Regions from separate parts of the Arthrobacter sp. TmtSoilC77 genome, predicted to be linked through region 3. Evidence: predicted binding sites of a transcription regulator. Region 3 holds the regulator's gene; each other region holds the start of a gene.
What was found. The regulator HrcA, encoded in region 3, represses chaperone genes, less so after heat shock. The targets are predictions, from matches to a motif close to TTNGCACTCGNNNNNNNCGAGTGCNAA.
Positions count from the first base shown of each region.

Region 1: the regulator HrcA is predicted to act here: its motif matches at 1,740-1,766, upstream of AC6I99_RS15430 (FmdB family zinc ribbon protein).
Region 2: the regulator HrcA is predicted to act here: its motif matches at 1,789-1,815, upstream of AC6I99_RS06245 (Hsp20/alpha crystallin family protein).

Region 1 is NZ_AP046050.1:3,346,616-3,349,859, forward strand. Features, by position in the region: gene AC6I99_RS15415 (GNAT family N-acetyltransferase) at 1-5, opposite strand, end outside; gene galU (UTP--glucose-1-phosphate uridylyltransferase GalU) at 11-943, opposite strand; gene AC6I99_RS15425 (5-formyltetrahydrofolate cyclo-ligase) at 1,056-1,670, shown strand; gene AC6I99_RS15430 (FmdB family zinc ribbon protein) at 1,827-2,099, shown strand; gene cpaB (Flp pilus assembly protein CpaB) at 2,168-2,959, shown strand; gene AC6I99_RS15440 (AAA family ATPase) at 3,020-3,244, opposite strand, start outside.
Region 2 is NZ_AP046050.1:1,331,200-1,334,443, reverse strand. Features, by position in the region: gene AC6I99_RS06260 (NfeD C-terminal domain-containing protein) at 15-209, shown strand; gene AC6I99_RS06255 (hypothetical protein) at 239-616, opposite strand; gene AC6I99_RS06250 (J domain-containing protein) at 613-1,056, opposite strand; gene AC6I99_RS06245 (Hsp20/alpha crystallin family protein) at 1,283-1,705, opposite strand; gene AC6I99_RS06240 (MerR family transcriptional regulator) at 1,848-2,285, shown strand; gene AC6I99_RS06235 (hypothetical protein) at 2,565-3,209, shown strand.
Region 3 is NZ_AP046050.1:2,686,972-2,690,215, forward strand. Features, by position in the region: gene dnaJ (molecular chaperone DnaJ) at 1-1,008, opposite strand, end outside; gene hrcA (heat-inducible transcriptional repressor HrcA) at 1,059-2,066, opposite strand; gene AC6I99_RS12350 (DUF3097 domain-containing protein) at 2,245-3,096, shown strand; gene AC6I99_RS12355 (DUF4870 domain-containing protein) at 3,233-3,244, shown strand, end outside.

The DNA.
Region 1 (3,244 bases), 660 kb from region 3:
TACACCGGTGTTATTTGGGAAGACCGGCAGTGAAGGTGGGCAGCCACTCGCGGAGCTCGGGGCCCAGGTCATCGCGTTCGCATGCCAACTCGATGCAGGCTTTCAAGTAGCTCAACTTGTCACCGGTGTCATAGCGGCGTCCACGGAAGACAACGCCATAAACGCCGTAGCCTTCGCCTTCCCCGGCAGCCAGAACTTCAAGGGCATCCGTCAGCTGGATCTCTCCGCCACGTCCGGGAGCGGTGTTTTCCAGGACGTCAAACACTGCCGGATGGAGAACGTAACGGCCGATCACCGCAAGGTTGGATGGAGCTTCCTCGGGGGACGGCTTTTCAACGAGCTGCTTGATGCGGACGTAGCCGTCCTCATCGCTATCCTCGACGTCGGCGCAACCATAGGCGCTGATCTTGGAAGGCTCAACTTCAATGAGGGCAACAACGGAACCGCCGGTTTTTTGCTGGACAGCGATCATTTCGCTCAGCAGGTCCTCACGGGGATCGATGAGGTCATCGCCCAGCAAGACCGCAAAAGGCTCATGCCCGACGTGCTGCTTTGCACGAAGGACTGCATGGCCGAGACCGTTGGGATCGCCCTGGCGGACATAGTGGATGTCACCCAGGTTGGTGGCGGACTGGATGGCTTCAAGCTTGGCAGTATCGCCCTTCTCTGCCAGCGTTGCTTCCAACGCCGGCACACGGTCAAAGTGATCTTCCAGGGCGCGCTTGCTGCGCCCGGTGATCATCAGGACGTCGTGCAGGCCAACCTTCACCGCTTCTTCGACGACGTACTGGATGGCTGGCTTGTCAACCACGGGCAGCATTTCCTTCGGCATCGCCTTTGTGGCGGGGAGGAACCTGGTACCAAGACCCGCTGCGGGGATGACGGCCTTACGGACAGCATTGTTATCGAGAGTCACCGGACTAATGTAACGGAAGGAATACATCAACGGGTAAACCCCCGCCGTGGCAAGACGCAGAAACAGCCCCTGAACTGGAGCGGATTTGCTGCTTTAGGCACACCACGGTGGCCCGCGGGAATCTCATGATCGGACAAAAATGGCATCCAAGGAAGACATCCGCAGCAGCCGACGCCTGTACAGGCGCAGCCTCACCAAGGAGCTTGTAGCCCAGGCCGGCGAATCAATTGCACGGCACGGCTTGGCCTGGGCCCGGAAAATTTCGGCCGGATCGCCCACGACCTTCGCCATCTACGTGGGCGTCTCCCACGAGCCCCCAACCATGCCCTTGATCGCAGGGCTCCACAACGCCGGCCACCAGGTCCTGCTTCCTGTCTGCGAGGCCGGCCGCCAGTTGAGCTGGGTGTACTGGACGCCGGAGACAGCCTTCGTCCGGTCCGACTACGCACCCATCGACGAACCCGAAGGCGAACGTTTGGACAGTGCTGTGGTGAGCTCTGTTGCGGGCATCTTCATGCCCGCCACGGCCGTCGACCGGGATGGCAACCGCATCGGACAGGGTGGCGGCTACTACGACCGGCTCCTCCAAGGCCTGGACAATTCCGGCGGGCGGCCACCCACCATTGCAGTGGTGTACGACGACGATGTGTTGCCTTCGGGAGCTATCCCCGCAGAGCCTTTTGACCGGCCGGTGCCGGAGGTGCTGACGCCCTCAGGAATCATCACGCTTGGCCGCGGGAGTGATCTCGATTGACCCATACGTGAAGTCCCGCATTTATATGCAGTTGGGAGATAGCGAACGAGCCGGATGCGGATGATAGAATTGGCACTCAGGCCCTGCGACTGCTAATGCGGAGATTCTCCGCCATGGCTCCGCAGGACCTGAACTTTGTCCTGAAGGAGGAACTCAGTGCCCACATACGCATACGCCTGCAAAGACTGTGACCATGCCTTTGACATCGTCCAGTCCTTTTCTGACAGCTCCCTGACGGAGTGCCCTGAATGCCAGGGCGCGCTCCGCAAGAAGTTCAACAGCGTCGGCGTTGTCTTCAAGGGCTCGGGCTTCTACCGCACGGATTCGCGCGATGCCAAGGGCAGCACCGTCTCCGCCGCGCCCTCCTCCCCGGCGACTCCGGCCCCTGCTGCCACGCCTGCACCGGCGGCCGCAGCCGCTGCCAGTTAGCCAGCACTTTTCCACATAGGGCACCCGGCCGCTGTTGGGTGGCCGGGCCCGGTGGCTAACGTGGCGTCATGCCACTAAAGACAACCACTTCCCCAGTCCCCCGCCGCGAACGCCCCAGTCCCCCTGTCCGGGGCCGTGATGGCCCCCGGAACAAGCCCACAACCACGGCTGGCCATTTCCTCCTCCGGAAGCAGGGGCCACATCGCCAGATCAGGCTGGGCCGCAGGCAGAGCCTCAAGTTCTGGGTAACCCGGAACCGTCGGCTGACAGTTGCACTGCTGCTCTGCCTCGCCACAGGCATTACTGTCCAACAGCTAACCCCTGCCTCTGAGCAGCGCGTCAGCATTCTCGTCGCTGCCCACGACCTCGCAGCAGGCACCAACCTCACCGAGTCAGACTTCACCAATGTTGGTGTGCCGCCGGACCTCGCAATTTCCGGAGCCCTCCTGGATCACGTTTCACTGGTGGGCCGCCAGCTCGCCTCGCCTTTGGCCAAAGGGCAGATTCCCACTGAATCCAATCTTCTGGGGCCGGGACTTCTCACAGGGGCACCCGTAGGCTCAGCTGCGGTCCCCCTTCGAATGGCTGACCCTTCATCCATCCAGCTGCTGTCCCCGGGACAGCTGGTGAATGTAGTACTTACCGCCGCCGGGACATATGACGAATCCCGGCAAACTGAAGTCCTTGCCGCCTCCGTCCCTGTCCTATGGACATCTGCCCAAGGGGGTAAACCCGGCCAATGGCTGGGAACCAGCGACACAGACGGGTTGGTGGTAGTGGCTGCAAATCCTCCACAAGCAGAAAAGCTTGCCGGCGCATCAACGCAAGGCAAGCTTTTCTTTGTTTTGGTCAATCCCTAGGTTCGGTCAATCCCAGCGTTTGGTCGATCTCTATTGCCGGGCCTGGATTCGATGACGCAATCAGCCCCAATGCGGTGGCTTCTGCTCTTTCAACCACTGCTCATGGTCATAGTTGCCTTCGTCGCCCCAACGGCGGGGGTCGTCTTCAGCGGCCTTGGTGGGCAAGATGCCACCGGAGGCTTGCTTCGCCGCAGGAGTCTTTGTCTCCGCGGACTCTTCAGCGTTTTCGGCGCTTACGGCTGCGGTCTGTTCGTCAGAGCCGCTTTCGTTGCCGGTTCCCTGTTC
Region 2 (3,244 bases), 1.4 Mb from region 3:
GCAAGATCGGCAGGGTGACCGGGACCATCGCCCCGGGCACTATCGGCGAAGTCATGCTCCCCTTCCATGGCGGTACCAGCGCATTTTTTGCCTACCCATTCGACAAGACCAGCGTCTTTCCTGTGGGCGAGAAGGTACTGGTGATCTATTTCGAGCCGCCCCAGACCGTCTACGTCGACGAGCTTCCGGATGTACTTCGGGAATCCTGACGTGGGGACTGGGCCGACAATGCAAAATACTAGGGCTGCGGTCCGTAGATGAATTCCTTGGCGTGATGGACTGCCTTCTTGAAGGCGTCGTTACGCAACGAGACCTGCTCTTTGCTCCCACCCTTTCCGGGTTCGATGAACGTAGTTGGCCCTGGGCGGAGGATCCAAATATCCCCGGCCGGCGGAAGGTAGAAGACGCCGAAGGACCGATGTTCGGGATCGTCCGTCCAAATGGGAACCACGGCCACAGCCGCACCAGTATCAACATTGATCCATTGAGCGCGCGGCATGGGCTGCTCGTGGACTTCCGGGTCCAGGAACGGCGCGGTGCCCTTTCCCCAACGATTCTCGAATCGCTCGTAGAACGCGGGCATCAGATGGCTGTCGTACGAGCGCCAGGCACTCATAAGTATCTCCTTCGGGCTTTGGGCGAGGGGTATCCGGGGTTCGTCCCGGGCAGTGGTTCCCAGTGGACCGGGCCGAACACGAGAGGCTGCTGATCCTTTTGACTGGCAGCGGGAGTAGCCGGCGTCTTGTGGACGCGGACCTTTACCGGCTTCCCGGTGGAACCGCTGGGCCCTGACGAGCCGGCCGACGAGCTACCCGCTCTCCGGCTGTGGTCGTACGCACTCCGCTTCGCCGGATCCGAGAGCACAACATACGCCTGCATGATGGCGTGCAGTTTCTGGAGGTCGGCCGCCTTGGTGGTGTCGCCGTCGTCGGCCTTTTTGCGGGTATCGGGGTGGTGCGTGCGGAGCAGCGAGCGGTAGGCGTGGGTGATTTCACGGGCTGTCGCGCCGGGAGCCACGTTCAAGATCGCGTAGTAGTCGGGTTGTTTGGTGCTCACTGCTGGTTCCGGATAAGTGCTGCGGATTTGGCGATGGCCCCCGGCATGGGCCGGGGGCCATCAATCGGGAGACAACGTCGGGGACCGCGTTTCATCTGCACGACAAGTGCTGTGGCGTGGCGCGAAGCCTGCGCCCATCTGTTCCGATGCGGTCGGTCTGAAGCTCCCGGCCTGACGCCCCGCTGGTCAGCCACCCCCGGGTGGAGCTCCAACGGGGCAGCTTTGGTTAGGCGTTGATCTCCTGCCGTTGGCTATTGGAAGAAATCTCGATACGCCGCGGCTTTGCCTTCTCGGCGACGGGGATGCGGAGTGTCAGCACACCTGCGTCGTAGCTGGCCTGGATGCCTTCGGTGTCCAGGGTGTCACCCAGAATGAGCTGCCGGCTGAAGACGCCTTGCGGGCGTTCGGCGGCAATCATCTCGGTGTTCTCGCCCGCAGGCGACTTACGTTCTGCCTTAACCGTCAGGACGTTGCTTTCGACGTCCAGTTCCACCGAATCAGGCGTGACGCCCGGCAGATCGAAGGCAACAATGAATTGCCCGTCCTCCTGCCAAGCATCCATCGGCATGCCGGCAGGCCTTGCTGTTGTGCCAAAAACCTGTTGGGCGAGCCTGTCGAATTCGCGGAACGGGTCTGTGCGCATCAGCATTTGGTTCTCACTCCTTCAGATCTTGATGCGGTTTTGTTGTTCTGCCAGCCTTCCAGATCTGTGTTGGCTGGTATAGATTTTTTATAGCACTGGTGAGAGAGTGGTGCAAGAGGTTTTTTCAAAGATTTTTTGAGAGGTTTGCATGGCTGGCGATGGTGACACCGAGCGTCTGGATCACGACGGCGGTACGCCCGCGGAGGCGGACGGCGCTGCCGCACGTGACGCTGCGGACCGGGACGGTCGTGGCGTCTACGCCATTTCCGTTGCGGCCGAACTGGTAGGCACCGGGCAGCAAAACATTCGGCAGTACGAGCGCAAAGGGCTCCTCACTCCTGAAAGGACCGACGGCGGCACTCGCCGCTACAGCGAACAGGACCTTGAGACCCTCCGGAGGATTGGCGCGCTCCTGGACGAAGGCCTGAACCTGGCCGGGGTGAAGCGCGTGCTGGAGCTGGAGGCCGCAAACCGGGGACTGACGGAGGACAACCGGGGCCTGGCCGACGACAATCGCGAGCTCCGGGCGGACAACCGCGGGCTACGGAAGGATCTGAAGCGGGCGCGGGGTGGGCAGGCTGGATAGGCGCAACCTATCCGCCCTATTCCAAGGCGTAAGCCCTATCAACACCCCCGTGCAATCAAAGGGTCTTCCGACGTCCGGACCACTTGCACACGTAACAAAGCGTGGCTCAGCGCGGGTTCCCATAATCCTAGGAAGACCGCAGATATGGTGATCCTCAGCGGAAAAGTTGCCAATGATATGACTGATTCGCGGTGACTCTGTCGTCGGCAGACGGTGTTGGTTCGAGACCAGGGCAGAGTGCGGAGATCACTCCAACTCGCATCTAAAGAAGGAAGAGCAATGCGTAAAGCACTCATGGGGGCTTCCCTTATTCTCGGGATCACGATGGCGCTCACCGCCTGCGGTGGCGCCATCGCAAGAAACACCCCATCAGAATCGGCCAAAGCGTCCGACGAGCCGGTCACCGCTCCAACTGCCACACCAGTAGCCACTCCCAAGTCCACGCCCTCGCCGACAGGCAACGCCAAGTCTGCACGTGGCAATTTCATCGCTGGTCTCGGCGACATTGGAACGTTCAGCAACCAGAGCAGCAAGAAGGTCACTACCAAATTCACTGTGGACAGCATCCTCGACACAGTCTGCACTGAGCCGTATTCCCGGCCTGCGGAGAATGGCCGGATTATCGCCGTTGCCATGACCGTAGAGACCACCCCGGAACTCGCACAAGATTCCTTCCCAAAGCACTTGGTGTCCGCGCACGATTTCAAGTTCATTGCAGCCAATGGCACGACCTTCAACGGTAGTCTGGGCACCACGGCAACATACTCTTGCATCGACGATGCACTTGAATTCCCGAGCGGTGGCATGGGACCCGCTGAAAAGGTGTCGGCCAGCGTTGTACTCGACCTTCCACCGGGTGCCGGCACCCTCGTTTACACGGGCGGCGCATACACCGGCCCGTTCTTTGAGTACCCCATCAGCTAGCGATTTCCATTGAGCGGCCGGTTCCAGAATTAGTC
Region 3 (3,244 bases):
CGGATCCAGCTTGACCGGCGTCTCAACGTGCAGGTGCACCTTGAGATCGCCGCGACCGTAGCCCCTGAGGTGGGTAACGCCCAAACCGCGGAGCGTGATGACCTCGCCGGACTGGGTGCCGGCCTTGACGTCGATCTCCTGGGGCCCGTCAAAAGTTTCCAGGCTCAGTTCCGTACCCAAAGCAGCGGCCGTCATCGGAACGCTCAGTGTTGCGTGCAGATCGTCGCCTTCACGGATATAGGTGGAGTCACTGTTGACGCGGATCTCTACGTAGAGGTCGCCGGCAGGTCCGCCTGCCGGTCCTGCTTCGCCCTGGCCGGAGAGCTGGATCCGCGTACCCGTGGCAACACCGGCAGGTACCTTGATGGTGAGGGACCGGCGGCTACGGATGCGGCCCTGGCCGTTGCACTCATTGCAGGGATCCTTGATGACAGTACCGAAGCCTTCGCAGGAACCACAGGGGGCCGTGGTCATGACCTGGCCCAGGATGGATCGAACGGCCCTCTGGACCTGGCCACTGCCGCCACAAATGTCACAACGCTCCGGGTGGGTGCCCGGCCGGCAGCAGCTGCCATCACACGTGGGGCAAACCACTGCCGTATCAACTTCGAGCTTCTTGTTGACACCGAACACGGCGTCTTTGAGGTCGATGCGGACGCTGATGAGTGCATCCTGGCCCCGACGCACACGGGAGGCTGGTCCAGCGTGTCCGCCGCCACCGCCGAAGAAGGTGTCGAAGATGTCCTGGAAGGCAAAGCCTTGGCCTGAGTAGCCGCCGCCGAAGCCGTTGTCAGTGCCATTCTCGTTGCCGGTGGCATCGTAGACGCGACGCTTCTGGGGGTCGGACAGCACTTCGTAAGCATGCGTCACGGCTTTGAACTGCTCCGCGACATCCTCCCCGGGGTTGACGTCCGGGTGAAGCTTTCGCGCCAACTTGCGGTACGCCTTTTTGATCTCTTCCCCGGTGGCTTCCGGTGAGACTCCCAAAACGTCATAGTGGCTGCTCAAAGTCGGTATCTCTTCCTTGTTGTAAAGCGGTTCTTACCTCGGGGCTGGCGTCAGCCGCCGAGAATGCGGGAAAGGTAGCGGGCCACGGCGCGCACGGCAGCCATGGTGGTGGGATAGTCCATCCGGGTTGGTCCGAGGATTCCGACCTTGGCTCCGGAGCCGTACCCCGTTGCCACGACCGAGGCCTCGGCCAGGCCATCGTAAGGATTCTCGCGTCCGATGCTGACTGTCACGCCGCGGGGATCATCCCCCATATCGGACAACAACCGGAGCATGACAACTTGTTCCTCAAGAGCTTCCAGCACTGGCCCGATACTCAACGGGAAATCCACATTGGAGCGGGCAAGGTTGGCTGTTCCGGCCATGACGATGCGCTCTTCACGGCTGGTGTCGCTCAAAGCCTGGAGACCATGGGCAAGATGCTGCGCGAGTGCGCGAAGGTCCGGCGGGCACAGCGCCACGACGGATGGCAGCACCTGCGGCAGCAGCGCCAGCTGGGTTCCCGCGATACTGCCAAGGAAGCGGGAGCGCAGGGCCATCAGGGCCTCGTTGCTGACATCGGAGCCAGCCTCGATGACCTTCTGGCCAACGCTTCCTGTATCTGCGATGAGCACCACCAGCACCTGCTTGGGCGCCAGGAGGACAAATTCAACGTGACGGACAAGTGCGCGGTTGGAGTGCGGGTACTGTACGACGGCGACCTGGTTGGTCAGTTGCGACAGGAGCCTGACGGTGCGCTCAAGGATGTCATCGAGGTCGTCCGGCCCTTCCAGCAGCGAGTGGATGGCTCGACGCTCCGCGGCGGACAACGGCTTGACCTGCGAGATCCTGTCCACGAACAGCCGATAGCCCTTGTCCGTTGGGATCCGGCCGGCACTGGTGTGCGGCGCCGCGATCAGGCCCTCTTCTTCAAGTACGGCCATGTCGTTTCGGATGGTGGCGCTTGAAACGCCGAGATGGTGCCGCTCCACAAGTGCCTTGGATCCAACCGGCTCACGGGAATGCACATAATCCTCAACAATTGCGCGCAGTACTTCAAGCTTGCGTGGCTCACTCATTGCAACACCTCCTGACGACTGTCCCGGCCTGTGTAGGACCGATAGCTTTTCGGACCAATACTTAGCACTCAACATGCCCAAGTGCTAACAAGTCTAGTATGAGCCAGCACGTTGCTAGCATTGAAACCGCCCGCGGGAGTTATTCCCAGCACAACCAGCACAAAGGGGTATGAAGTCCTTGGCTTTCGATACGTGGGGCCCGCAGGATCTGTCCGCTCCTGCCAAACGCCAGCTCCCCGAGGTAGCCGTCCAGCGCGGGATGGTCCTTGAAGACGTCCAGTCCGGCTGGGTGGGCGAAGTCACCCGCGTGGAGAAATCGGGGGGAATGCACATCGTCTCCCTTGAGGACCGGCGTGGTAAAACCAAGTCCTTCCAGCTCGGATTCGGTTTCCTGCTTGAAGGACAGGCCATCCGCCTCATGCCGCCGGCGGCAAAGGCTCCTGGTTCATCTCTGCAGCCGGGTCGAACGGCATCCGGGTCCGTCAGGGTCCTGGGCCAGCGTGCCCAGGTGGCCAAGGCGAGCCGTATTTGGGTGGAAGGCAAGCACGACGCCGAACTGGTGGAGAAAGTCTGGGGCGATGATCTCCGCATTGAGGGCATCGTCGTAGAGCCGCTGCACGGCGTGGACGACCTCAAGTCAGCGATCGCAGAGTTCTCCCCTGGGCCCGGCCGCAGGCTTGGGATCCTGGTAGACCATCTGGTAGCGGGCTCAAAGGAATCACGCATCGCCGCAGAAGCCATGACGGTGCCCGGAGCCACCGGAAACGTGCTGATCGTCGGCCATCCGTACGTAGACGTCTGGCAAGCGATCCGGCCAAAAGTGTTGGGTATTGAGCGGTGGCCGGACGTTCCACGAGGCACTGACTGGAAGACCGGAATATTGACCGCTTTCGGCTGGCCGCACGAAACCGCCGAAGACATTGGACTCGGCTGGCAGCGCCTGCTTGGTGCGGTCCGCACCTACGCCGATCTGGAAGCCTCGCTGCTGGGAAGGGTGGAGGAAGTCATCGATTTCCTCACCACTGCCTGACGGTCTTGTCCTGAATTTACGTTTCCTGAACGCACTTTTCCCGGGGACGTAACGGGGCGTTGGTCCCGGGATGACCCGGAACCCAGTATTCTGGGACAGCAACACTGCAGCATCTTTACAGCAAAGGGAAGACACCGTGGCAGAGAAC